DNA from 2 places in the Undibacterium sp. RTI2.2 genome. Region 1 is predicted to be linked to the other one. Evidence: predicted binding sites of a transcription regulator. Region 1 holds the regulator's gene; the other holds the start of a gene.

Region 1 (12,385 bases):
TCTGCTAGCTCCACTGGCGAGGAGCCTTATTCAATCGCAATGACCTTGTGCGAGGCATTTGGTACTCTGAAGCCTCCAGTGCATATTATCGCAACCGACATAGATACCAACGTATTAGCGACCGCCTCAAGAGGAGTCTACAACCTTGATCGCTTGGATAAGATGTCGCCAGATAGAGCGAAGAAATTTTTCCTAAGAGGGAAGGGCGCGCAAGATGGATTGGTTAGGGTTAGGCCAGAGTTGAGAGATTTAATCACTTTTAAACAGCTGAATCTGTTAGCCGATGTTTGGCCAATTAATGGTGTTTTTGATGCTATTTTTTGTCGCAATGTGATGATCTACTTCGATAAGCCGACCCAAGGTGCAATTCTAAAAAAATTCGTCCCATTAATGAAATCAGATGGTTTACTCTTTGCTGGACATTCTGAGAATTTTTTGTACGTATCTGATGACTTCAAACTTAGAGGCAAAACAGTCTACGAGCTGGCAAGTGAACATGAAGTACGTAGTAAAGCAGTTTCGCGCCATTCGAACAAAGGTTAAGCCATGAGCCAGTTAAGTGAAGAGCATTTCGCTACGAATATTTATTACGACCGTACCTTTGATTGTGACGCTGCAAAAATTTTGCCTGGTGAGTTTTATTTCACAGGAAAAGATATGTTGATTGTTACCGTTCTTGGTTCTTGCGTCTCCGCTTGCATAAGGGATCGTGTTTCTGGTGTCGGAGGGATGAATCATTTCATGCTGCCAGATGGCGGAGCAGATTCTGATAATCCTGTTTCTGCATCAATGCGCTACGGTACCTATGCAATGGAAGTTCTGATCAATGAATTATTAAAAGCGGGTGCTAAACGCGAAAACATGGAGGCCAAAGTATTTGGCGGGGGTAATGTTTTGAGAGGGTTTACTGCGATCAATGTTGGTGAAAGAAACGCGAAATTTGTGCTCGATTATTTGCGCGCTGAGCGAATGCGCGTTATTGCTGAGGACTTAAACGACATCTACCCTCGCAAAGTATATTTTTTTCCAAAAACAGGTAAGGTTCTTGTGAAGAAGCTCAAAGTTGAACACAATGATACGTTGAGGAAACGCGAAAATGATTACGCCAGTCGACTCAAAGCCACGCCTGTTAGTGGTGAAATTGATTTGTTTTAAGCAAAAATAATAAGAGACTGTTGTACGCGCGGAGTATGTGATGAAAATTAAAGTATTGATTGTGGACGATTCGGCGCTAATACGGAGCGTTCTCAGTGAGATCATTAGCAGACAGCCCGATATGGAAGTCGTTGGCGTCGCGCCCGATCCGTTGGTCGCCAGGGATTTGATCAAGCAAACAAATCCAGATGTTTTGACGCTTGATGTTGAAATGCCAAAGATGGATGGGCTAGATTTTTTAGAAAAACTCATGCGCCTTAGACCGATGCCAGTCATTATGGTTTCGTCTTTGACTGAGCGTGGATCTGAAATCACCATGCGAGCGCTAGAACTGGGCGCAGTCGATTTTGTTACCAAACCAAAGCTATCGATTCAAAGCGGTATGTTGGAATATGCAGAACTGATTGCCGATAAAATTCGTGCTGCTTCAAAGGCGCGAATTCGACCACGGGCAGTTCATGCAAGTGATTTGAATAAAGGTGACTTAACTGCACTGCCAATGGTGAAAAATCCGCTGACCAGTAGTGAAAAACTCATCATCATTGGCGCTTCTACTGGTGGAACAGAAGCGATCAAGAATTTTTTAGTTCAAATGCCCTCGGATTGCCCTGGGATTTTAATCACTCAACATATGCCTGAGGGTTTTACTCGTTCTTTCGCTAAAAGATTAGACGGGCTTTGTAAAATTTCAGTTAGTGAGGCCGCTGGTGGCGAGCGTGTATTGCCAGGACATGCTTATATTGCGCCTGGCCATTCCCACTTGCTTTTGGCCAGGAGTGGCGCAAATTATGTGACCCAGCTAGATGCCGGTCCTGCAGTGAACCGACATCGCCCCTCTGTAGATGTTTTGTTTCGCTCTGCGGCCACCTATGCCGGTAAAAATGCAGTTGGCGTTATTCTGACCGGAATGGGCAAGGATGGTGCTGTTGGTATGTTGGAGATGAAAAACGCAGGCGCCTATAATTTTGCCCAAGACGAAGCAACTTGTGTAGTATTTGGAATGCCTCGAGAAGCAATCGCAATCGGTGCGACACATGAAGTTGGTCCCTTAAATGAGTTGCCAACCAAGGTTTTGCATTATCTTGCGTTACACGGTAGTCGAGCCTTGCGCGTTTAAGTGAGCAAAATTCATATTCTTGTGGATTTTGCTCACCACTTTGTATTAATTTGACAGATAATGTTTATAACTATACTTAAAGAAATAATGGAGTAATTTATGGCCGATCAGAATCTCAAATTTTTAGTTGTTGATGACTTTTCAACGATGCGCCGTATTGTACGTAATTTGCTTAAAGAGCTTGGATACTCTAATGTCGATGAGGCAGAGGATGGTGCCATGGGATTAGCCAAATTGAAAAGTGGTGATTTCGATTTCGTGATTTCTGACTGGAATATGCCTAACATGGATGGGCTGACGATGTTGCAACACATTCGTGCTGATCCAGCGCTTGCTAAGTTGCCAGTATTAATGGTGACTGCCGAGGCGAAAAAAGAAAATATTATTGCGGCTGCTCAAGCAGGTGCAAATGGTTATGTTGTAAAACCATTTACAGCAGCGACTCTTGATGAGAAATTATCGAAAATTTTTGAAAAATTAGGAAAGCCTGCATAGCAGAACTTGTATTTATTAAGAAGTAAATATGAGTGTAGATATGGACAACACTATTCCATAAAATGAGCTCTGTACCAAAGTCGTTAATATGACCAGGCTGTTGCATGACAGCCGTCATCGTCTAAGCTTAGTTACCTGAACGAGCTGTGTAAGAATTGCTTGATAGCGTTGCTTTTTAATTACTGAATCTTGTATCTTTTTTTCTGTTTAATTCCACTATACCTATTGTGCCTTATGAGTGACGCTAATTTCATTGTAAGAGAGCCGTTGCTTGATCCCAAACAGCGCGTTATCGGCTTCCAGTTATCTTGGCAAAGTCCAAGTCAATCTGCGCCAATGAGTATTCAGGATCTGGATTCCTTGATGGAGTTTGTTGCTGAGAATTTGAACGATGAAGAAACTGGATTTTTACTAGGAGATAGCGTCTTATTTTTAGAGGCAGCGCCAGAACTATTGCTTACCGACGGCCTGAAATTATTACCACCTAAAAACACGGTATTGATATTGTCAAAACGTGATTTTACTAACCCGACTACCTTAGAGGCGATAAAAGAACTACGTGCTTTGGGTTATGGTATTTGTATGCGTGGCGCTGATCTGAGCACCTTGGAGAGATCTTTCTTCATGCAGATTTCTCATATTGAAGTCCAGTTGAACGCGTCTAACTTTGCATCTCAGGCAAAGGTGTATGCAGCGTTAAAACAATCCGCCATACATATGGTTGCTCGCAATGTGTCAACTTGGCAGGATTTTGATGCATGCTCTGCGCTTGGCTTAGAGTCGTTCGTTGGTAAGCTACATTTAACGCCTCGCCCTAGCGCGGACAAAAAAGGATTAAATACAGCGCAGACGACCATTTTGCAGTTAATGGAAATGATCAGGAAAAACGCTGACATTCAACAATTAGAATCTGTTGTAAAGAGAGATGCTACTTTAGCGTATAAATTATTGCGTTACATCAACTCTGCTGGTTTTGGTTTGCGTACAGAAGTGCAATCCCTCAAGCATGCTGTGCAGATACTAGGTTATAGCCCTTTATATCGCTGGCTATCTGTATTGCTGGCGACCGCAAGTACCAGCGGTTACTCACCAGTTTTATTAGAAACAGCCATTGTCCGTGGTCGATTTGCAGAGTTACTTGGACAGCCTCACATGTCCAAATCTGAAGCTGAAAATCTTTTCGTTGCCGGTATGTTCTCTTTGCTGGATAGATTGCTGGGCGTGCCTATGGATGAGGTTTTATCAACGATCCAATTACCAGAAGCTGTTACCGAAGCGCTGATTTCCAGAGGCGGAAGCTATGGCCCTTATTTGGCATTAGCCGAGGCTTGTGAGTTAAATAGTATGTTGGTTGGCTCTTTAGCAGAGTCGCTGCGTATTACACCAACAGATGTCAACACGGCACATCTTGCGGCTTTAGTTTGGGCTAAAAACATTGCCTCGCTTTAACAGAGGCAGGCAAAACAAGTCTTAATTACGATATCTTAATTGCAGAGATGAGGAGCCATGTTTTTCCTCATCTCGCGCAAGCTGTAACACTTCTTTTTTTAAATCAAAATTTTCCAGTAGAACAACGCAAGGCAGTTCGCCAAAGGTGCAATTGTAGGTGTAGCGTTTGTACTTAAACCGTGATGGCGTTAATCCCCTGGGCGCCGTACGCTATCTGGGTTGCAAAGAAGTGGTAGCGGTCTAATAGAAAGTCTAAATTTAATATACTCCCCACCATTTCTGATAAATATGCTCTATTGTCCAGTGATTACCTGGACAATAAAATATACCCGTGGAGAGTATATTTTCTTTCTCTAATTCCTCTTTAATGCATTCGCGTTTAATTCAACTATTTGAACGATAGATAAAAGCCATCGTTCTATCTCTGATTCCGCTCTTCAATATTGCTTGTTCTAATCACGCCATCGCTATTGCGCGTGCAGATCAAGAGTGCTTCGTCGCTTTTAAAAAAGCTGTCTTTTCTGAAAATCTAAGTTTACGTCACATCTCACTCGCTCCGTTTTTTTTGGTTTACTGAAATAGGGGGTAAATCGTCACTTGTTCGGCGCATCTACAGAATGCAACATCGCCAATAATCACACTTGTATAAATGTGTAATAGCAGCGTTTTGCTTGCTTCTTAGAAATAGATGGGAGTCGGTAATGGCCGAAGATAGCGATCTCGAAAGAACCGAACCGGCGTCGCCCAAGCGCTTAGAGCAGGCGCGTGAGGAGGGTGATGTCCCGCGCTCAAGAGAGTTGTCTACTTGCACGATCTTGCTTGCTGCGGGCGCTGGCTTGTGGATGTCCGGCGGTTCTTTAATCAGACAGTTGAATCATATGCTCATCGATGGATTATCGATGGAGCGAACTTTGGCGTTTGATCACGATATGTTGTTTTCTCACATCGGCATGATCTTGATGGATGTGTTGCTTGCTTTTGCTCCGCTAGGTGGTTTGTTGATGCTGGTTGCGATTGGATCTCCGTTACTAATCGGTGGCTGGCTTTTTAGTGCTAAAGCCTTGCAACCTAATTTTAGTCGTATGAATCCTTTGTCTGGTCTGACGAATATGATTTCGTCCAAGGCCGGTGTGGAGTTAGTTAAGGCAATTCTCAAAGCGCTGATTGTTGGAACGGTTGCTTGGATCGTCGTAATGAATCAAAAAGATGCCATCTTCGGCCTTGCTTCCGAGCCTTTGGCCGCTGGCAGCGCGCACATGGCAACCATGCTTGCGATCTGTTTTTTATCGATCGTCGGTGCCTTGGTATTGATTGCCGGAATTGATGTTCCATACCAAATGTGGAGTTATGCCAAAAAGCTCAAAATGACACATCAAGAGGTTATACAAGAATCAAAAGAAGCCAATGGTAATCCCCAGATTAAAGCCAAAATCCGCGCGCAACAGCGTGAAATGGCACGTCGCCGGATGATGTCAGAAGTGCCGACAGCGGATGTCGTGGTCACCAACCCAACGCATTATGCAGTCGCTTTAAAATATAAAGATGGTAGCAACGGTGCGCCAAGAGTGGTCGCCAAAGGCGCTGACGCCGTCGCTGCAAAAATTCGTGAATTGGCCGCTGAGAACAATATTCCTTTGCTGGAGGCACCACCGTTAGCACGTGCTTTGTTCAAGCACACAGAGTTAGGCGACGAAATCCCAGAAACACTTTACGCCGCCGTTGCAGAAGTGTTGGCTTACGTCTTCCAGTTAAAAACATTCCGTCAGCATGGTGGCCTCAGGCCGTCTGCGCCTTTCGATCTGGCAGTTCCTGCCGAACTTGATCCAAATAACGCTCCTCAACCAGCCAATACCGTCGGAGCTAATCCATGAATGGTTTTAAATTACCCGCTTGGATGAGCATATTTAGCAATAAGGCCATTGCTGCACCGATACTCATCATCATGATGTTGTCGATGATGATATTGCCGCTGCCCGCCTTTGTGCTCGATGTCTTTTTTAGCTTCAATATTGCCTTGGCAATCATTGTTTTGCTGACCAGCTTATACACCATCAAGCCACTAGATTTTATGGTGTTTCCAACCGTGTTATTGGTAAGCACGATGTTGCGCTTGTCACTCAACGTGGCATCAACCCGGGTAGTGTTGACCGAGGGGCATACTGGTCCAGATGCTGCCGGTAAAGTGATTGAGGCCTTTGGTCATTTTCTGATTGGCGGTAACTATACAGTTGGTATTGTGGTATTCGTTATTTTGACGATTATTAACTTTACTGTCGTTACCAAAGGTGCTGGCCGTATTGCGGAGGTCGGTGCCAGATTTGCATTGGATGCGATGCCTGGTAAGCAAATGGCGATTGATGCAGATTTAAATGCAGGTCTGATTGTAGAACAAGAAGCACGTCGTCGCCGTACCGAAGTCGCGCAAGAAGCTGAGTTTTATGGCGCGATGGACGGTGCTAGTAAGTATGTGCGTGGCGATGCCGTGGCAGGCATTATGGTCACTATCATCAATATTGTCGGTGGCTTAATTGTAGGTATGGTGCAGCATGATCTGGATTTTGCAACGGCGCTAAAAAACTATACTTTGCTGGCGATCGGTGATGGTTTGGTTGCGCAGATCCCATCACTGATTATTTCAACAGCAGCAGGTATCGTCGTATCTCGGGTTGCCAGTGATCAGGATATTGGCGGTCAACTGATAGGCCAATTATTCGCTAAACCACAGGTGCTGTTTATTACAGGTGGTATCGTTGGTGGAATGGGTCTGATTCCAGGTATGCCACATGTGGCTTTTTTATTGTTAGCCTTACTTTTGATCGGTGGCGGTTATTTATTAACCAAAAAATCGGATGTCGTCGCAAAGCCTGAAGAGCAAGTTGTAGCGCCAGTTGCGCCATCTGAAATGGAAGAAGCAACATGGCAAGACATCCTGCCAGTAGATACTTTAGGTTTAGAAGTTGGTTATCGCCTCATTCCTTTAGTTGATAAAGGGCAGGGCGGGGAGCTGCTTAGACGCATTAAAGGTATCCGCAAGAAGTTTGCGCAAGAGGTGGGGTTCTTGTCGCCTCCTGTGCATATCAGAGACAACTTAGAATTGAAACCGTCTGCTTATAGGATCACGCTCAAAGGTGTTGAGGTTGGCGTTGGTGAGGCAATTACTGGTCAGTATCTGGCGATTAATCCTGGCATGGTATCTGGTACCTTGCCGGGTCCGATTACTACAGATCCAGCGTTCGGATTGCCTGCAACCTGGATTGACGCTGCCATGCGCGAGCAAGCCCAGACGATGGGTTATACCGTAGTGGATGCCGGTACTGTCATTGCTACTCATCTCAACCATTTAATTACATCGCATGCGGCTGAATTGTTAGGTCGTCATGAAGTTCAGCAATTGATGGATCACCTTGCAAAAGATACGCCAAAGTTAGTCGAGGAATTGGTGCCCAAACTATTGCCACTCTCTATTTTGCAGAAGGTATTACAAAACCTCTTGATCGAGGGTGTGCACATCCGCGATATGCGCACCATTATCGAAACCTTGTCAGAGCATGGCATGCATACCCAAGACGCGAACGAGCTAACGACTTACGTTCGTATTGCATTAGGTCGTGCAATTGTGCAGCAGATATTCCCGTCCACCAATGAGTTGACTGTCATGACATTAGATAACCGGTTAGAACGTTTGCTGATGCAAGCATTGCAAACGAGTGGCTCTGATGGTGCTGGTATTGAGCCAGGATTGGCCGATACCTTGGCAACACAGACAGAGGCCGCAGCCAAGCATCAAGAGCAGATGGGTTTAGCGCCGGTTCTCTTAGTACCCGGTCCTTTAAGAGCGCTGTTGTCGCGTTTCTTGAGACGCACTTTGCCTCAGTTAAAAGTGTTATCGCAAGCAGAATTACCAGAAACAAAAACAATTAGAGTTACCGGCCTGGTTGGAGGGCAATTATGAACGTGAAGAAATTTTCAGCGAATACATCGCGCGAGGCAATTCGTATGGTGAAGGATGCACTCGGTTCGGATGCGGTCATTCTCTCTAACCGTAATGTCGATGGAAAAGTGGAAATACTGGCGATGACAGATGAGACGATGAGTTCAATTGCGACATCATCGGATTCGCGTACGATCCCAGAGATTGCGAAATTTCCACCACGGTTACAGCAGGCTGAACAGGGACGGCAAGCCAGCGAATCGCCTCTGTTCTCAAAATCTCAGCCACACGCCTTAGATAACTTAGTCAGTGGCGGTGAATTAGCCGACGTGATGACTGAAATCCGGTCTATGCGCAGTATGCTGGAAGCGCAGCTGGCGGAGATATCCTGGACGAATACCCAAAAGCGTCAACCTCAAAAAACAGAAGTAATGCGGGAGATGCTGGCAACGGGTTTCAGTGCAAGCTTGTCCCGTTATCTCGTCGATAAAATGCCAGATTCAGAAACTGTCGCTAGCAGCATGGATTGGATTAAAGCGGTCTTAAATCGCAATTTATCTACCATCAATAATGAGAGCGAAATCTTAGAAAAAGGCGGCGTTTATGCTTTGGTTGGCCCTACAGGCGTAGGCAAAACCACCACCACAGCAAAACTCGCTGCCCGCTGCGTGATGCGCCATGGCCCTGCCAAACTGGCATTGATTACGACGGATGGTTATCGTATTGGTGGCTACGAACAATTGCGTATTTACGGCAAAATATTAGGCGTGATGGTGCACTCGGTCAAAGATGAATCTGATTTACGAATTGCTTTGTCTGAACTAAAAAATAAACATACCGTATTAATCGATACGGTCGGCGTCAGCCAACGCGACAAAATGGTGACGGAGCAGGTTGCTATGTTGTCTGGTGCAGATGCCAATGTGAAACGCTTATTGTGTTTAAACGCGACCTCTACAGGCGAGACACTCAGTGAGGTCGTTCGGGCTTATCAGGGTAGCGGGTTGGCGGGATGTATTTTGACCAAGCTTGATGAGGCCGCGACTATCGGCGGCGTGTTAGATATCGCAATTCGTCAAAAGCTTCATATCTATTATCTCGCCAGTGGCCAGCGTGTGCCTGAGGATTTGCACATCGCAAACAAGCAGTACCTGGTTGATCGCGCATTCAAATTAAAACGAGAGACATCTGCCTATCGATTGCAAGATGAAGAGCTACCGATGGTGATGGCAAATGCGGCTATCGCCTCCGCCGCGAATACCAATAATGGTTTGAGGGAGGTGTCTTTTGGCTAGTTTTGATCAGGCAGAAGGCTTGCGCCGGATGTTAGAGGCGCCAAGACCTCGTGTGCTCACGTTTTTATCCGCTTTGCGTGACGAAGAAAAAAGTGGCATGCTTATTAATTTAGGTGCTTCTCTTGCGAGAAAAGGGCAGCAAGTCTTGATGGTTGACGCCAGATCTTCGGCCAATAGTATTGGCGCGTGGCTCAATGCAAATACCGAGCAGACCTTGTTGGACGTTGCAAGACAACGGCGTACAATGCAAGAGGCAGTAAAAATTGTATCAGCAGGCTTATCTGTGACGATGCTCTCAAAATATGCGACTGCATTGGCGCGACTGCCGGCCGAAAATACTAAGCGTTTATCCCGTGTTTTTGATGTTGCTGCAAACAGTGCGGACTTAGTCATTGTGGACAGCGAAATTGATGGCGATGATGCGTTCCCGCTAGCTTCATTTGAAGAGAGCGAAGTCGTAATACAAGTATCTGCCAATGCGGCCACGATTAAAGATGCTTATGGTTTGATTAAACGTGTCAATAACCGCGTAGGCCGTCGTTCTTATGGTATTTTAGTATCGGGTGTAACAGAACCGGAAGCACGATTGGTTTATACCAATATGGCACAAGCAGCTAGTCGATATTTAGCAGTACCTTTGCATTTTGTTGGCTACGTGCCAGAGGACGATCACATGAAAAAAGCAGCGCATTTAGGTCGTTCGGTGATTGATGCATTCCCATTGGCGGGTGCCTCTATTGCGTTTTCTCAATTAGCTGAGCGGCTTGCCTTGACCGCAAGATCAACAGCCCGCTCAACATTAGGTTTACATGGATTGCCAGAGTTAGGTATTCGTCTCGGAATTTGATTGATTATGTACACCGCTAGCGGAAAATCAGATAAAAATTCCCTACTTACGGAGCATGCTCCACTAGTGAAGCGACTCGCTTATCAATTAAAAGCGAGATTGCCCCCCAGCGTCGAAGTTGATGACTTAGTGCAGGCCGGTATGATAGGTCTGCTAGATGCCGTTAACCGTTATGAAGACAATCACGGCGCACAATTTGAAACCTATGCAGTGCAACGCATACGCGGTGCAATGCTGGATGAATTGCGCAGCAGTGATTGGCTGCCGCGTGGTGTGCGCCAAAACATGCGCAAAATTGAAAACGCAATGAACGCATTGCAGCAAAAATTAGGACGTCCACCGCTAGAAACGGAAGTTGCTAAGTTGCTGAAATTGAGTCTGGCCGAATACCAGGATTTGCTGGGTGAGAGTGGCGGACATCAACTCGTGTATTACGAAGATTTTCATGATGCAGATACCAAAGAGCATTTCCTCGATCATTACTGTAACGATCGTTCAGGCGATCCTTTAGAAGATCTTTTGCATGGCGATTTTCGTGATGCTGTGATCTTCGCGATTGATAGTTTGCCCGAGCGAGAAAAGCTACTCATGGGTTTGTATTACGAACAAGAGCTCAATTTAAAAGAGATAGGCGCCGTCATGGGCGTATCCGAATCCCGGATATCGCAACTTCATAGCCAGGCAGTAGCCCGACTCAGGGCTTCGTTAAGGGAGAAAGCGTGGACTGGGCTAGCCTAATTGGATTTATCTTAGTAGTTGTCGGCATCTTTTCAGGCCAGCTGATTGAGGGTGGACGCTTATCCTCCTTAGTGCAGCCTGCTGCGTTTGTTATCGTTGTCGTCGGCACGATTGGCGCTGTTTTGTTGCAAAGCCGGATGCCCACGTTTATCCGTGGCATAAAAATGCTACGGTGGATCATCTCCATGCCAATAGATACAAGTAAAAAAACTATACAAGAAGCCTTGATCTGGAGTGTTGTCGCACGTCGTGAGGGTTTCCTCAGTCTTGAGCGCTACATGGATTCTAGTAAAGATCAATTTATTAGCAAAGGCTTACGCCTGGTGATTGACGGTGTTGATCCATCCCGCTTAAAAGACATTCTTGACGTCGATATTTCTTTGTACGAGATGGAGCAAAGACAAGCAATAAAAATTTGGGAAGCCGCGGGAGGCTACTCGCCGACGATAGGAATCTTGGGGGCGGTACTCGGCTTAATCCATGTTATGGAGAATCTGACAGACCCAAGCAAACTCGGTAGTGGTATTGCAGTCGCTTTTGTCGCGACTATTTACGGTGTTGGATTAGCAAACCTACTTTTTCTACCCATTAGTAATAAGCTCAAAGAAATTATTCACCGGGAAGTTGTCCGGCGCGAGATGTTATCAGATATTTTTTATAGCATTGCTCTTGGTGATAGCCCTCGTGTAATCGAAGAGCGCCTGGCAAACCATAAAAATTAAATTGGTCATGAAGAGAAAGAAATACCAGGAAGAACATGATAACCATGACAGATGGTTAGTTTCTTACGCCGATTTCATCACCTTATTATTTGCTTTTTTTGTAGTGATGTACGCGATATCATCGGTCAACGAAGGCAAATATCGGGTGTTGTCTAATTCTCTTACGGGGGCATTCGGTAAAGCAGTTTTGGTGCAATCAGTAAAACGGGATATCGACGTTGAACCGACGATTAAGCTAGATCCTCTTCCCATCATCAGACCCAAAAATGCGGAACCATTACGCAAAGAACGTGAGCAAATGACTGGCATTGCACGCGATATTTTGGCCGTGCTGGAACCGTTGGTCAGAGAGGGGAAAGTACGCGTAACTCAGACTAGTCGCGGCGTAACGATAGAAATTAATGCTAGCGTGCTTTTTGCCCCTGGTGAAGCGAAGCTCAATGATGATTCAAACCAGGCATTAACGGCGATCGCTTCTGTATTGAAGTTAGATAGTCACGCAATTCAGGTCGAGGGATATACCGATAATCTTCCTATCAAAAATACTAATTTTCCCTCGAACTGGGAATTATCTGCTGTACGTGCAAGCACCGTAGTTCGATTGTTCACAGAAAATGGGGTCGATGAGAATCGAAT
Region 2 (12,385 bases), on a different contig from region 1:
ACCAATGACTAATTGATCTAGCTTAGAAACAACATCTTGCTTAATCCCTCCAACAGAGGCCGCCGCAGATAACGCCTCTGTATTGGATGCGGGTCTTGGCAGGTTATCAATCCCCGGCAACATGATAGCCGTTAGCCTGTTCGGCTAGCGCCGTAGGCTTTTGAGAGCTTACGACTGGATTCAGAACTTTTCATTAAATTAGCTAATTGCGCCATCCAAGGTTCAGTTAAATCTCTGATTTCTTTATCGTCAGCCAGGATTTTTTTAATGATCTGAATTTTTTTATTGCGTAAATCTGGTGGAAGTTCTGCACTTACTTCATTTGCTCTCAAAGTTTGTACTTGCGAGGAGCAATCATTCTCCAATTTAGCCAATAAATCCCAATCACCTATTCGGGCAGCGTTAAGCATTTGGTCCGTTATATGGGCAACATTTTCGTAAATCGACATCATTTTCATGCTATCCATTTGCATCAAGCCTCAAGAAATTTGGATGAGCGAGGAGCAAGTGCATCTACCTGCTGTGGCAGCCTGACTGTTTCTGATTCGGCAGTTGCCGCTAATGGAGCGATTGCTTCCCAGGTAGTTTTTAAATCGCGAAGTAAATCGCGTACTTCAATTAATATTTCTGCTTTATTTTTTAAATTAGCAACTAATAACTGATTGCCCATATAGGCATAAAGTGAGTCGAGACTGAGAGCAATTTCACCACCGACTTTTTTATCCAGACTTGCGCGCAGACCATTTTCGATAATCGAAATTGCTTTGGAAATGGATTGACCTTTAGCGGCAATATTACCCGCTTCAAGATTTTGCAATGCATTAGAAATGGCCGTGATCGCACCGTCAAACAGCATGACAATCAGTGTATGTGGACTGGCTGCAATGACACCAGTTTCCATTCCAACTTTTGCGTAGGCATTAGCACCGCGAGTCTGTGATGAGCCAAACATAATGGTAGATTCCTCTTTTGAGCTTCGATTTATACGTTGAATTGTTTTTGTTAATCAAAAAAATTCGCGTAGTAATTATTTTGAGCTGCCTGTTAGTGCCGATAACTGCTGGGTTAAAAATGTACTGGTGCTATTTAAACTGCTAATGATCGAATCCAAGGCTGTAAATTGGGCGCGGTAACGCGCTTCGATATCGATCAGGCGACTGTTCAGATCGTCTGTTTGTTTGCTGAGATCTTTCAGACTTCGATTGACGCCATCAGTGGAGCTTGCGATCGTTCCTGAGCTTCCCAAAAATCCATTCAGCAGACTGGTCAATTTGCTGGCATATCCAATCGAATAATTGACGGTGCCTCTATCGCCAACCGAACCACCTGCTACCAGTATTTTTAGCCCCTCAGTATTCGTCCCGACCACACCAGTCAAGGTTTGCCCTGATCCGCTGACTTGCGAGCCATTAAGAGTGCCAGCAACGTCTAACCCTGCCGTACCAGTTAATTGTGTTCCAGTGAGACTAGCGGCTCCGGTACCGGTACCGTCCGCTATTGCCACATTAGACGCTGAACCATAATTAGTCGATTGCAATATTAATTGCCCGCTATTATTGATACTCGCTTTGACAGTTGATCCGATGGCCGAAAATGCTGATGTAGTATTGATGGCTGTTTGCACAGCGGTAGCTAATTGCGCAGGCGTATAACTACCTGCAGGTATGGCAACACTGGCATTCAGATTATTTAACGTTACGCTCAGAGTTGTACTTGGATCAATCGTCGTTGTGGCTGGCAAAGCAAGATCGCCCGTCAAGCTGCCTTGAGTAGCAAGTTGAGTGACGTTCAGCGCATAAGTCCCTGCTTTTGTCGCAGAGGTAGAACCTGCAACACTAGTCAAACTATCGCTGGTCTTACCGATAGAAGCGAACAAACCTCCTACATCGCTAAAATTATTCGTCAATGCAGTGCTTAACTTTGTAGAGTCAAGTGATAAAGAACCATCTTTTTGGAACGACACGCCGATTTGGGATAATGTAGTTAAGCCACCACCCAAGCCGTTGACTGAGGCAGACAGGGAGTTACGGATTTGATTTTGAACACTTTGAGTTGTCGAGTCGCCCAATAGCAGGCCACCTTTTTGTGTGCTGCTATTGTAGGCGGTAAGACTGGTAATTGTTGCATTGAGAGCGTTATATGCTTGTACGAAACTATTGACGCCATTTTGTACCGAACCTGAGTTAGTCGTTACCGAAACTGTTGTTGATCCTACTTTGGTTAAGTTGAGAGTAACACCCGGTAGTGAACTAGTGACTGTATTTGCCGCGCTGGTGATATTTATCCCATTGACTTTCAGGTTGGCATTTTGAGCATTACTGATTTCAGTAAAATTTTGCGTTCCCGACGGGTCATAATTAAGTAGATTGGCTATCGTAGCATCACCGGTTGAACTAATTTTTAAGCTGGAAGCTACACCGGTTTTGCTTGAGTTGAGTACCAAGTGGTAAGGCGTCGCGCTACCATCACCAACAATCGATGCCGTGACACCTACGCCAGCCGTATTGATCGCATCGCGGATGCCTTGCAGCGAATTGTTCGTGCTATCAATAGTAATGGTACCCGTTGTTTGAGTTGTATCTTGTGCAAACGTCGCACCACTGTAGGTGCCGTTGGTAGCAGTGCCAGTGATCGTACCAAGCTGGAACGACACCGTGGTTGATGCGCCTGTTCCAATTGCGTCTGAAGAACTAGCCTGACCCACGCTGGAAATACTTTGACTTTGTGCCAGCTGACTTATCGCGATATTATATGTCCCAGCTGTAGCTGATGCAGCAGCGGTCGCAGATATAATCGTAGAGTCGCTTGATGTGGCAGTCAAAGACTGAAATACAGATGGCTTGCTTAAATTTGACACTGCACTTTGGAATGAGCTTAGCGCACTGTTCAGAGTGCCATAGGCAGAAACTTTGGCTTGGTAACTCGCTTGTTTAGTTGCCAAGCTGGTTAACGGCTGACTTTCCACTTGCATCAGCTTACTTACAAGTGAATTAACATCAAGGCCTGAGCCTATACCCGTGGATTGAATGGACACCTGATTCCCCTTTACAAGAAACTACTATATCTAGTTATCGGCAAAAGCAAACCAGACTTTAGAAGGGGATTTACCTGCCTATTTCAAAACTGAACGTTTTTAGCATTTCAGGCGCTTTGTTTGATCAATAGTCCCTGAAGTTTATCCAGAGACTTAGAAATTTCCAGCACTTCCTCATTTGGTATCTGGCGCAGAACTTGTTTGGTCTGCTGATCAATGAGTTTGACCACAACATGCTTAGAGTCTGGATCAATACTAAATTCTAAGCCTTGTGAACTAGATTGAAGTGATTTATTAATATCTTTCACCGCAGCCTCAACCTGTTCTCTGGTTGCTTGCGTTTTGCCCGCAGGAGTAACTGCTAGTGATGTATCTAGCGGCGTTGCTGCCTTGGCATTAGATGTCGGGGCGATGTTGCCAGATGGGGGACGATCTGAGACAGTTTGCCCTGATGGTAGTTGATTACCAGTCGAAAGAGCATCCATGATTGTTTCCTTTAAGTAAAATTCCCCTGGTCAAAAAATGACCAGGGGATTGCACTTTTCAATGAAGAGTTAAACCCCTGCCATTGATTAACGCAACAGAGCCAACACACCCTGTGGCAAGGCATTTGCCTGTGCCAAGATCGCTGTACCTGCTTGTTGCAATACTTGACCACGTGTCAAGTTAGCAGTTTCAGCAGCGAAGTCAGTATCCTGAATACGGCTACGGGAAGTAGTCAAATTCTCTGCCGTTGTTTGCAAGCTGCTGACAGCAGAGGCAAAACGGTTTTGATACGCACCCAAGGACGCACGTGAGCTATTGACCGATGCCAGAGCAGCATCAATGGTTGCCAAAGCAGACGTTGCACCCGATGCTGTGGTCAAATCCAGTGAAGAGAGGCCTGCGCCTGCCGTTGCTGTTGCCGCTGTGTTACCAGCAGTTAAGCCAGACGCTGTGGCACCAGCTCCAGCTACTGTCGTCGTACCTACTGCAAGACCAGTATTTGCAAGGGTTGCATTACCTTTTGTCGTAACAGTAAATCCAGCGCTTTGGGCTCCGGCAAGAGTTAAAACACCTCCTGTATTAGTGGCGGTAACACCAGTTTGTGATGTCTTGGCATTAATTGCAGCAGCTATTAATACACCTTGCGCTGTAGCAGTTGCAGCAGTGCCAACGGTGCCAATATCGACACCGTTGATATTGATGTCGCCTGCGCTAAGTGAGAAGTTAGTTCCGGTGATGGTTGTGCCACTTGTTGTACCTGTTCCACCATTTGCTAATGTAATACCAGCAGAGCTTGTCGATGACAACGATACTGTACCAACGGTTGTTTTAATACCAGCTGTTGCAGCAGCAATGCCTGTTGTTAAACCGGTGTTAGTATCGTTGGCGCCAGCGTTGGCAGATTTTGTGATGGTAATATTTCTAGCATCTGATGCGGTTAGTGATACGGCGCCTGTCGTGCTGTCAAAGGTTGCTGTTACACCAGTCTGGCTAGTTTTTGAATTGACTGCAGCGGTTACTTGAGCACCGCGTTCTGCGACAGAGCCTGCCGCCGCGAGTGCGCCAATATCGACACCATTGATTTTGATATCACCAGCGGCGATTGCGGCAGTAGCACTAGTTGCAGTGCCTGTCACAGTCGTTGCATTCGCACTGGCAGTAACACCAGTTTGACCGCTTACCGCATTAATTGCAGCGGCCTTTGCAATGGCGCTACCACTGGAGTTTGCACTGGATACGCCATCAGAGCTAGTTGCGCCAACGTTAAAGCCGTTAATGGCCAGATCGCCGGAGTTAAGGCCCCCAATCGCGTTAGTGCTGCCAGCAAGTGTTGTAGAGTAACTAGAGTTAGAACCTACGCCTAAAGAGGAAGAATTAGCGCTGGCGATGGATGCGATGTTGATCTGATCGTTTGATGTACCGTTTGCACCAACTTGGAAGCCTTGTGATGTAAAGCTACCATCAAGTAAGTGCACGCCGTTGAAGTTAGAAGAGCCAGCAACACGGTTGATTTCAGAAATCAGCTGGTTGGATTCATTATTAATGGCAGCACGGTCAGATGCGCTGTTAGAACCGTTGGCTGCCTGAACAGCAAGGTCACGAATACGTTGTAAGTTATTGCCGATTTGCGTTAAGTCGCCCTCAGCCGTTTGCGCTAAAGAGATACCATCATTCGCATTACGAACCGCTTGGTTCAAACCACCGATTTGCGATGTCAGACGTTGAGAAATTGCCAAGCCCGCAGCATCGTCTTTTGCACTGTTAATACGTAAGCCTGATGACAAACGTTGCAAGGAAGTCGCGAGGGAGTTTTGGGACGTTGTCAAATTGCGTTGCGCATTGAGCGATGCAATATTGGTATTAATATATGAAGCCATGGTGATACTCCTTACCTAAGTTATTTGAACTGGCGAGTGGCCTTAAACTTTGGTCTGTCTTGTTAAGACTACAGGACCGCCGTTGTTATCAGGTATCGGACGGATGCTTAAAAAGTTTAATGAATTTCCCCAAGTAAATATTTTATTTAGGGTGTAAAGTTTTATTTGCTCGCCCGCTAGTCGGCATCAATTCGAATTACTTGAGGGTGAAAATGATCTTATTTTCAAGATGAATTTTCTATAAATTTTGCTAATCTTCATCTAAATAATTCTGCTGACGATGCATTTAGGCGTTTTGGAAAGTTAAACCAAAGTTCGCTGCCTTAGCTTTAATATCAATTTGCCATTGTTAATGTTAATACTGACCATTTATTAGAATTTGTATAAGACAGTCCGGCGATGACAATATTATTGTGTCATCGAGAACTTAGCTAATTCACTTAAATTTATTGCTGATGTTTATCCCCGTAATTTAATACTCTATGGGTGTATTAAAAGTTGTCTAGGTATTAATTGGTCTATAAGGTGTATTTTAAGAAAATAGTGGGGGAGTATCTGTGGATTGAGCAGTCGCCATTAGTAATTGCGAACACATGCAGCGACGCAAATTCACTTATATCTTACGGTGGCTATTAATTATTCGGTAGCTTTACTGAGCATCATTTTTTCACTGGTATAAAAGGAAATCAAACGTGAGCCAAGTCTTGTCATGAGTAGTGAAAATGAAGTGGAGCTTAGTGAACTCACTTCGCCTGAGCAAGCTTTAGCTCAAGCGCTAGATCAACTAATGGCAATGGCACAGCAGTGCAGGCAAAGCGGTAATCTTTTGAAGGCGGAGGAGTGCTATGAGCTGATCTTGACGCATGCGCCCGAGCATGCAGACGCCAATTTCCAGGCCGGGCAATTGAAGCTTTTGCAAGACGATCAACTTAATGCGCTGGCTTATTTTGAGCGCGCTATCCAGGCGTCTCCGGCGACTGGCTCATATTGGTCGTCCTATATCGCAATTTTAAAGTCATTAGGTGAAGAGAGTGTTGTCGCTGAGGCGCTGAACTTGCGGGCGCATTTTTTAAGAGATACCACTGATCACCTGACTGCCTCTGAGTCAGATCAAAAAACGGATAACGATCCGCCAATAGCAGATAATCTGCCGAATTTGTATATCCCAAAGACGCGACCTCTGACTTCAAAAAAATCCTTCATTCCGTCTGAAGGAGTGGGTCAGCTCGTTCATTTGTACGAGAAAGGTATTTATTCAGAAGTGGAGCGTCTGGCACGCAAGCTGACAAAAAAAAATCCAAGGCATGGGTTAGCCTGGCGCTTTTTAGGGATTGCTTTGCTGGAGCTTGAGCGCAAAGAGGCATCTTTAGTTGCCATGCAACAAGCAGTACGCATTTTGCCCAATGATCCGATTGCGCATTTTAATTTGGCTCTCGGGTATGCGAAAATGAATAATTTCTCTTCAGCCGAACAGCATTACCAACAAGCGATCAATTTGAATCCTGCGATGTTGGAGGCATACAATAATTTAGGTAATTTACTCGCTGCACTATCCAAGTTCGATGAGGCGGAGTCTTGTTTTCGGGCTTTAATTCAATACAAGCCAGAGTTTGCTTTAGCACATCTCAATTTGGCTAATGTGCTGAAACAAAGCGAACGTTTGCAGGAAGCAAAAGCGGAAGCGATGCTGGCATTAAAGCTAGCACCAGACATGGCAGAGGCGCACAATTCTCTGGGAGGAGTTCTGCATCTCTTAGAAGAATTAGATCTAGCATCAGATCATCTGCAACGAGCTATTGCGCTGAAGCCAGATTTTGCCTCGGCTTACAATAACTTAGGTACGGTGTATCTAGAAAAACGTCGGTATTTAGATGCCCAAGATTGTTTTAGAAAAGCCTTGATTCATAATCCTAAAATGAGCGCTGCTTGCCGATGCTTAGGCGTCGTAGGCACTTTATTAGCAGAACCGATAGAGGAATCAGAACAATTTCTTCGAAGGGCGTTAGAGCTCGATCCCAAGGATCACTACGCAAATACTGCTTTGTTATTCTTGCTCAGTGAGGCGACTCATGTCACTCCAACCGCATTGTTTGCGGAGCATTTGCGTTTTGGTGAGCGTTTTGAATCGAGTCTGATATCAACCTGGTCAAAACATGCTAATGATAAAAACAGTGATCGTCCTCTAAGAGTCGGCTTTGTTTCGGGTGATTTTTACAATCATGCCGTTGCTACCTTTATTAGTCCGATCTTGGAGCACCTGCACAAGTACCAGTCTCTTGAGTTACACGCTTACTATAATAATGATGAAGATGATAAAGATACCGCCAAGTTGAAATTCTACTTTCATCAATGGAAAAAAATACACCTGAAGAGTGACGATTGGACATTTAAACAAATTGTTGCCGACAAAATCGATATTTTAATAGATCTGTCAGGGCACACATCGTTAAACAGATTGACATTATTTGCCCGCAAGCCCGCACCAATTCAGATAAGCTGGATTGGTTATCCAGGCACGACCGGTTTGCGTGCGATGGATTATTTTGTGACGGATCGATTCTGCTTGCCGTCTGAACAATTTGATCATCTTTTTTCGGAGAAATTAGTGCGACTACCTGCGATTGCTCCGTTTTCTCCGTCGCCTGAATCTCCAGAAGTAAATGATTTACCTGCGTTAACAAACGGTTATGTCACTTTTGGGAGCTTTAATCGAATCGGGAAAATAACGGATGATGTGATTCAAGTATGGTCAAACTTATTAAACGTAGTGCCATCTAGTAAGTTGTTTTTGGGCGCTATGCCACAAGACGCCAGTTTTCAGCATTTGATTGATGCTTTCTCTAGCAGAGGGATTTCTCGCGATCGGTTAAGCTTTTTTGGCCGGTGCGGGATGACTTTGTATCTTAAACAATTGCAAAAGATTGATATTTGCCTGGATACTTTTCCCTACAATGGTGGGACAACCACCCTCCACGGACTCTGGATGGGCGTACCGACATTAACCAAGGCGGGTTCTACCGTGTCTGCGCGGACAGGTATTGGACTTTTATCTCATGTTGGTTTACAGCGATGCGCCGTATCTAATGATGAAGAATTCGTTAAAGAGGGTGTGTATTGGGTTGAACATTTGGACGAATTGGCGCAACTAAGAGCATCTTTAAGGGATAGGATGAGAAACTCACCGTTGATTAAGCCTGAGCTTATCGCCGCAGGTCTCGACCGGGCGATGCAAATAATGTGGCAGAGATGGTGCAAGGGCTTAGCTGCAGAATCTTTTGTCGTTGAGGAAGCAGAATTGAATGTCGCAAAAAAATGGAGTAGTTATGAGTGACTTCACGCCACCACGCCCAATTTATGTTACGCAACCTCTGCTGCCACCACTAGCGGAATTTATGCCGTACCTAGAGCAAATTTGGGCGAATAAAATTTTGACTAATGGTGGACCTTTTCATCAGCAATTAGAGCAAGAGCTATGTGATTATCTCGGTGTAAAACACTTGTGTCTGTTTGCAAATGGCACGTTGGCGTTATTAACTGCCTTGCAGGCATTGCGAATTTGCGGGGAGGTAATTACTACGCCTTACTCGTTTGTAGCGACGGCACACTCCTTGTTGTGGCATGGGATTAAACCTGTTTTTGTCGATATTGATCCGGTTAGTCTTAATATGAATCCAGACAAGATCGAAGCAGCAATTACAACCTCAACTACTGCGATTATGCCAGTGCATTGCTATGGACATCCTTGCGATGTAGACCGGATACAAAAGATCGCAGACGACTATAATTTAAAAGTAATTTACGACGCGGCTCACAGTTTTGGGGTCCAATGTAAAGGCGGTAGCGTATTGAATTATGGTGATTTGTCAGTCTTGAGTTTTCATGCGACTAAGGTTTTTAATACGTTTGAGGGTGGCGCTATTATTTGTCCCGATGCAAAAACCAAAAATCGGATTGATCATCTGAAAAATTTTGGTTTCGTTGATGAATTAACCGTAGTGGCCTCAGGTATCAACGGCAAGATGAGTGAGATCAATGCTGCGTTTGGCTTGTTGCAACTAAAAAGTATCGATGATGCGCTGCAACAGCGCAAGGAAGTCGATAGAGCTTATCGGCGCGGGCTGGTAGGTATTGCTGGTATCCATTGCGTACCTGACGCTGGTGAGGACATTGCTAATTATTCGTATTTTCCAATTTTGGTTCAGCAAGACTATCCGCTGAAAAGAGATGAGCTATATCAAAAATTGCGTGATTCCGGAATTTATGCGCGACGTTATTTTTATCCGCTGATCAGCGAATTTCCAATGTATCGTAGTATCCCTTCTGCCCTGCATACTAATCTACCAGTTGCCAGCAAGGCTGCCAGTGAGGTGATTTGTTTACCGATTTACCCTGATCTGAATTTGTCTCAAATTGAGCGGATTATTGATCTGATTAAAAGTTGATGATCAGCTTATGAAAACAATCATCTACGGAAATGGGGCGATCGCAAAATTAGTTTTTTCATACGCGCGTCATAGTATGAATATTGCAGGTTTTACAGTGGACGATATTTGTATTGCTGATAATACGGATAGTTTTTTAGGTTTACCCCTAGTTCCATTTACTCGCGTAGAAGAGCAATTTGCACCCGATCATTACAACATGATCATGGCAATGGGCTTCGTCGATATGAATGCTCTGCGCGAAAAAAAATATCTGGAAGCGATCCACAAAGGCTATGTATTTACCAGCTTTATCCATGCTTCAGTAACCAAGCACGACGATGTGATTATTGAGGATAATTGCGTGATTCTCGATCATGTTTCTATTCACCCCGGATGTAGAATCAAGCAAGGTACTTTTATTTCAAGCAATGTCAATATCGGACACGACTGCAATGTGGATGAATTTAACTGGATCAATTCTGGTGTTGCGATTGCTGGCGGATGTCGTATCGGGCAAGCTTGTTTTTTTGGTGTTAATTCCTCTGTAGGTCATGGCGTGCACATCGGGGCTAGAAATTTTATCGCTGCAAACACGCTGATCAATAAAAGTACAGAAAACGATCAGGTGTATTTGTCAGAAGCGGGTCAGCTTTTAAAATTAAAAAGTCAATCATTTCTTAAATTTAGCCAATTACTTGGTTGATTGAATTGATTTGGACGATTACAGCGCTGGGAGGGTGCTTTGCTCCAAACGGATATTGAAGAGTCAGCGACAGCCAAAATTGCGCCCTTATTTTTTAGTTATGCCAAGAGCACACCCGAAAAACAAGCGATTTGGTGTGAGGGCGAGACAATAAGCTACCGACAATTAAGTGAATTAGTTTGTCGCTGGTCGCATGGAATGTTGACCAATGATGTTAAGCGAGGTGATCATATTGGAGTGATCTTGCCTAACTGCATTGAGTTTGTCGCATTGATGTTGGTCGCCGCGGATCTTGGTGCAGTATTAGTACCTTTAAACACGTCGTTGACGCCGAATGCAGCGCGACGAGCTTTTGATGCGGCGGAGGTAAAACATGTAGTGTCAAACGCTAGCTTATTGCGAGCATTATTTGATCCCACGAATGCACCAGAATCCACATTAAATTGGCTGGAAATAGATGGATTGTGGTTGAGTGTTGACACTGCCATTAACCATGCGAAACAACTAAGTCATGTGCTGGACAGTATTCCAGTGGAGGTACAGCCAAACAATTTAGCGCTAGCGGAAGATGCCTTTATTCTCACGATGACATCTGGTTCTACGGGTGATCCCAAGCCCATTGTGTTGACTCAGCGGACTAAATTTAATCGTGCCTCTGCTGCAATTGCGATCTATGGTGTGACAAAAGAGGACAAGACATTAGCCGCTACGCCGCTCTATCACTCTTTAGCTGAGAGACTAGTTCTGATCCCTTTATTGACCGGTGGAACTTGCGTGTTGATGTCTAAGTTTTCCGCCACGACATGGCTGAAGTGCGTGGCAACCGAGTTGGTGACTTTTACGATCGCTGTGTCTTCGCAACTGAAATTGATCGCGGAAGAGTTAAGCGTAATGAAAAAGAGTGACGCCAATACGAATCAAATTTCTAGTTTACGTTGCATTGTTTCTTCATCCGCACTACTTGAACATTCGGTAAAAGCGGATCTGTTAGAAAAGTTTGATTGCGAATTTCATGAGTGTTACGGCGCATCTGAAATTGCCATCGCCTCAAATTTAGATGGCGTTGCTGCCAAGATCAAGCTCCAATCGGTAGGTACGGCTGCTCTTGGAGTCGATATTAAGATCATTGATAAAAATGGCGAAGTATTGGGTGTAGGTCAAGAAGGTGAAATTGTTTGTAAGACGCCGATGTTGTTTGGAGGATATTTTAAACGACCAGATTTAACCAGCGCTGCGATGTGGGGAGACTATTTTAAAACAGGAGATACTGGTAAGTTGGATGAAGACGGTTTTCTTTATTTTCTTGGACGTACTAAGGACATCATCATTTCTGGCGGTATCAATATTTATCCCTCGGATATTGAAGAGGTCGTCGCACAGTTTGATACTGTGTTGGAGAGTGCCGCGTTTGCTTTTGCCGATCACCGGCTTGGAGAAGTTGTTGCGCTTGCTGTCGTACCTGTCAATAAAGATAGTTTTGATTTAAGGCAGCTTCGCTTTTATTGCAGTGAACGTTTAGCAGATTTTCAGCAGCCAAGAAAATTTTTTGTCGTAGATGAGTTACCTAGAAATAGCATGGGAAAGCTCATGAAATTCCAATTAGTACAGACACTGGGTAATAAGAGCGAATAGGATATAAAAATAATGCAAACTACTATTTCAGCGTCATCTGCAACTCCGTTAAAACTAGGTTTTATCGGCGGCTCTATTCACTCTGCAGTTGGGTATTCCCACTTCATTTCTAGCGGAATGGATAGACGATGGCAATTAGTGGCAGGATGTTTTTCAAAAAATACGTCTACAAATAATGAGACAGCGATCGCTTATGGTGTCAGCAAAGAGCATCTTTACGATACTTGGC

What was found. The regulator FliA, encoded in region 1, starts transcription of late flagellar genes. The targets are predictions, from matches to a motif close to CTAAAGTTTNNNNNNNNNNNGCCGNTA.
Region 2: the regulator FliA is predicted to act here: its motif matches at 5,491-5,517, upstream of QN395_RS01305 (flagellin).

Annotation. Positions count from the first base shown of each region.
Region 1 covers NZ_JASJXN010000019.1:7,057-19,441, forward strand. The annotation lists gene QN395_RS11935 (CheR family methyltransferase) at 1-543, shown strand, start outside; gene cheD (chemoreceptor glutamine deamidase CheD) at 547-1,155, shown strand; gene QN395_RS11945 (chemotaxis response regulator protein-glutamate methylesterase) at 1,196-2,272, shown strand; gene cheY (chemotaxis response regulator CheY) at 2,372-2,767, shown strand; gene QN395_RS11955 (EAL and HDOD domain-containing protein) at 3,035-4,216, shown strand; gene flhB (flagellar biosynthesis protein FlhB) at 4,918-6,087, shown strand; gene flhA (flagellar biosynthesis protein FlhA) at 6,084-8,168, shown strand; gene flhF (flagellar biosynthesis protein FlhF) at 8,165-9,442, shown strand; gene QN395_RS11975 (MinD/ParA family ATP-binding protein) at 9,435-10,289, shown strand; gene QN395_RS11980 (RNA polymerase sigma factor FliA) at 10,296-11,027, shown strand; gene QN395_RS11985 (flagellar motor protein) at 11,009-11,749, shown strand; gene motD (flagellar motor protein MotD) at 11,757-12,385, shown strand, end outside.
Region 2 covers NZ_JASJXN010000002.1:36,829-49,213, reverse strand. The annotation lists gene QN395_RS01330 (flagellar hook-length control protein FliK) at 1-123, opposite strand, end outside; gene QN395_RS01325 (flagellar protein FliT) at 132-467, opposite strand; gene fliS (flagellar export chaperone FliS) at 473-952, opposite strand; gene fliD (flagellar filament capping protein FliD) at 1,028-3,034, opposite strand; gene QN395_RS01310 (flagellar protein FlaG) at 3,142-3,519, opposite strand; gene QN395_RS01305 (flagellin) at 3,607-5,397, opposite strand; gene QN395_RS01300 (tetratricopeptide repeat protein) at 6,107-8,728, shown strand; gene QN395_RS01295 (DegT/DnrJ/EryC1/StrS family aminotransferase) at 8,721-9,839, shown strand; gene QN395_RS01290 (acetyltransferase) at 9,850-10,524, shown strand; gene QN395_RS01285 (class I adenylate-forming enzyme family protein) at 10,564-12,156, shown strand; gene QN395_RS01280 (Gfo/Idh/MocA family oxidoreductase) at 12,169-12,385, shown strand, end outside.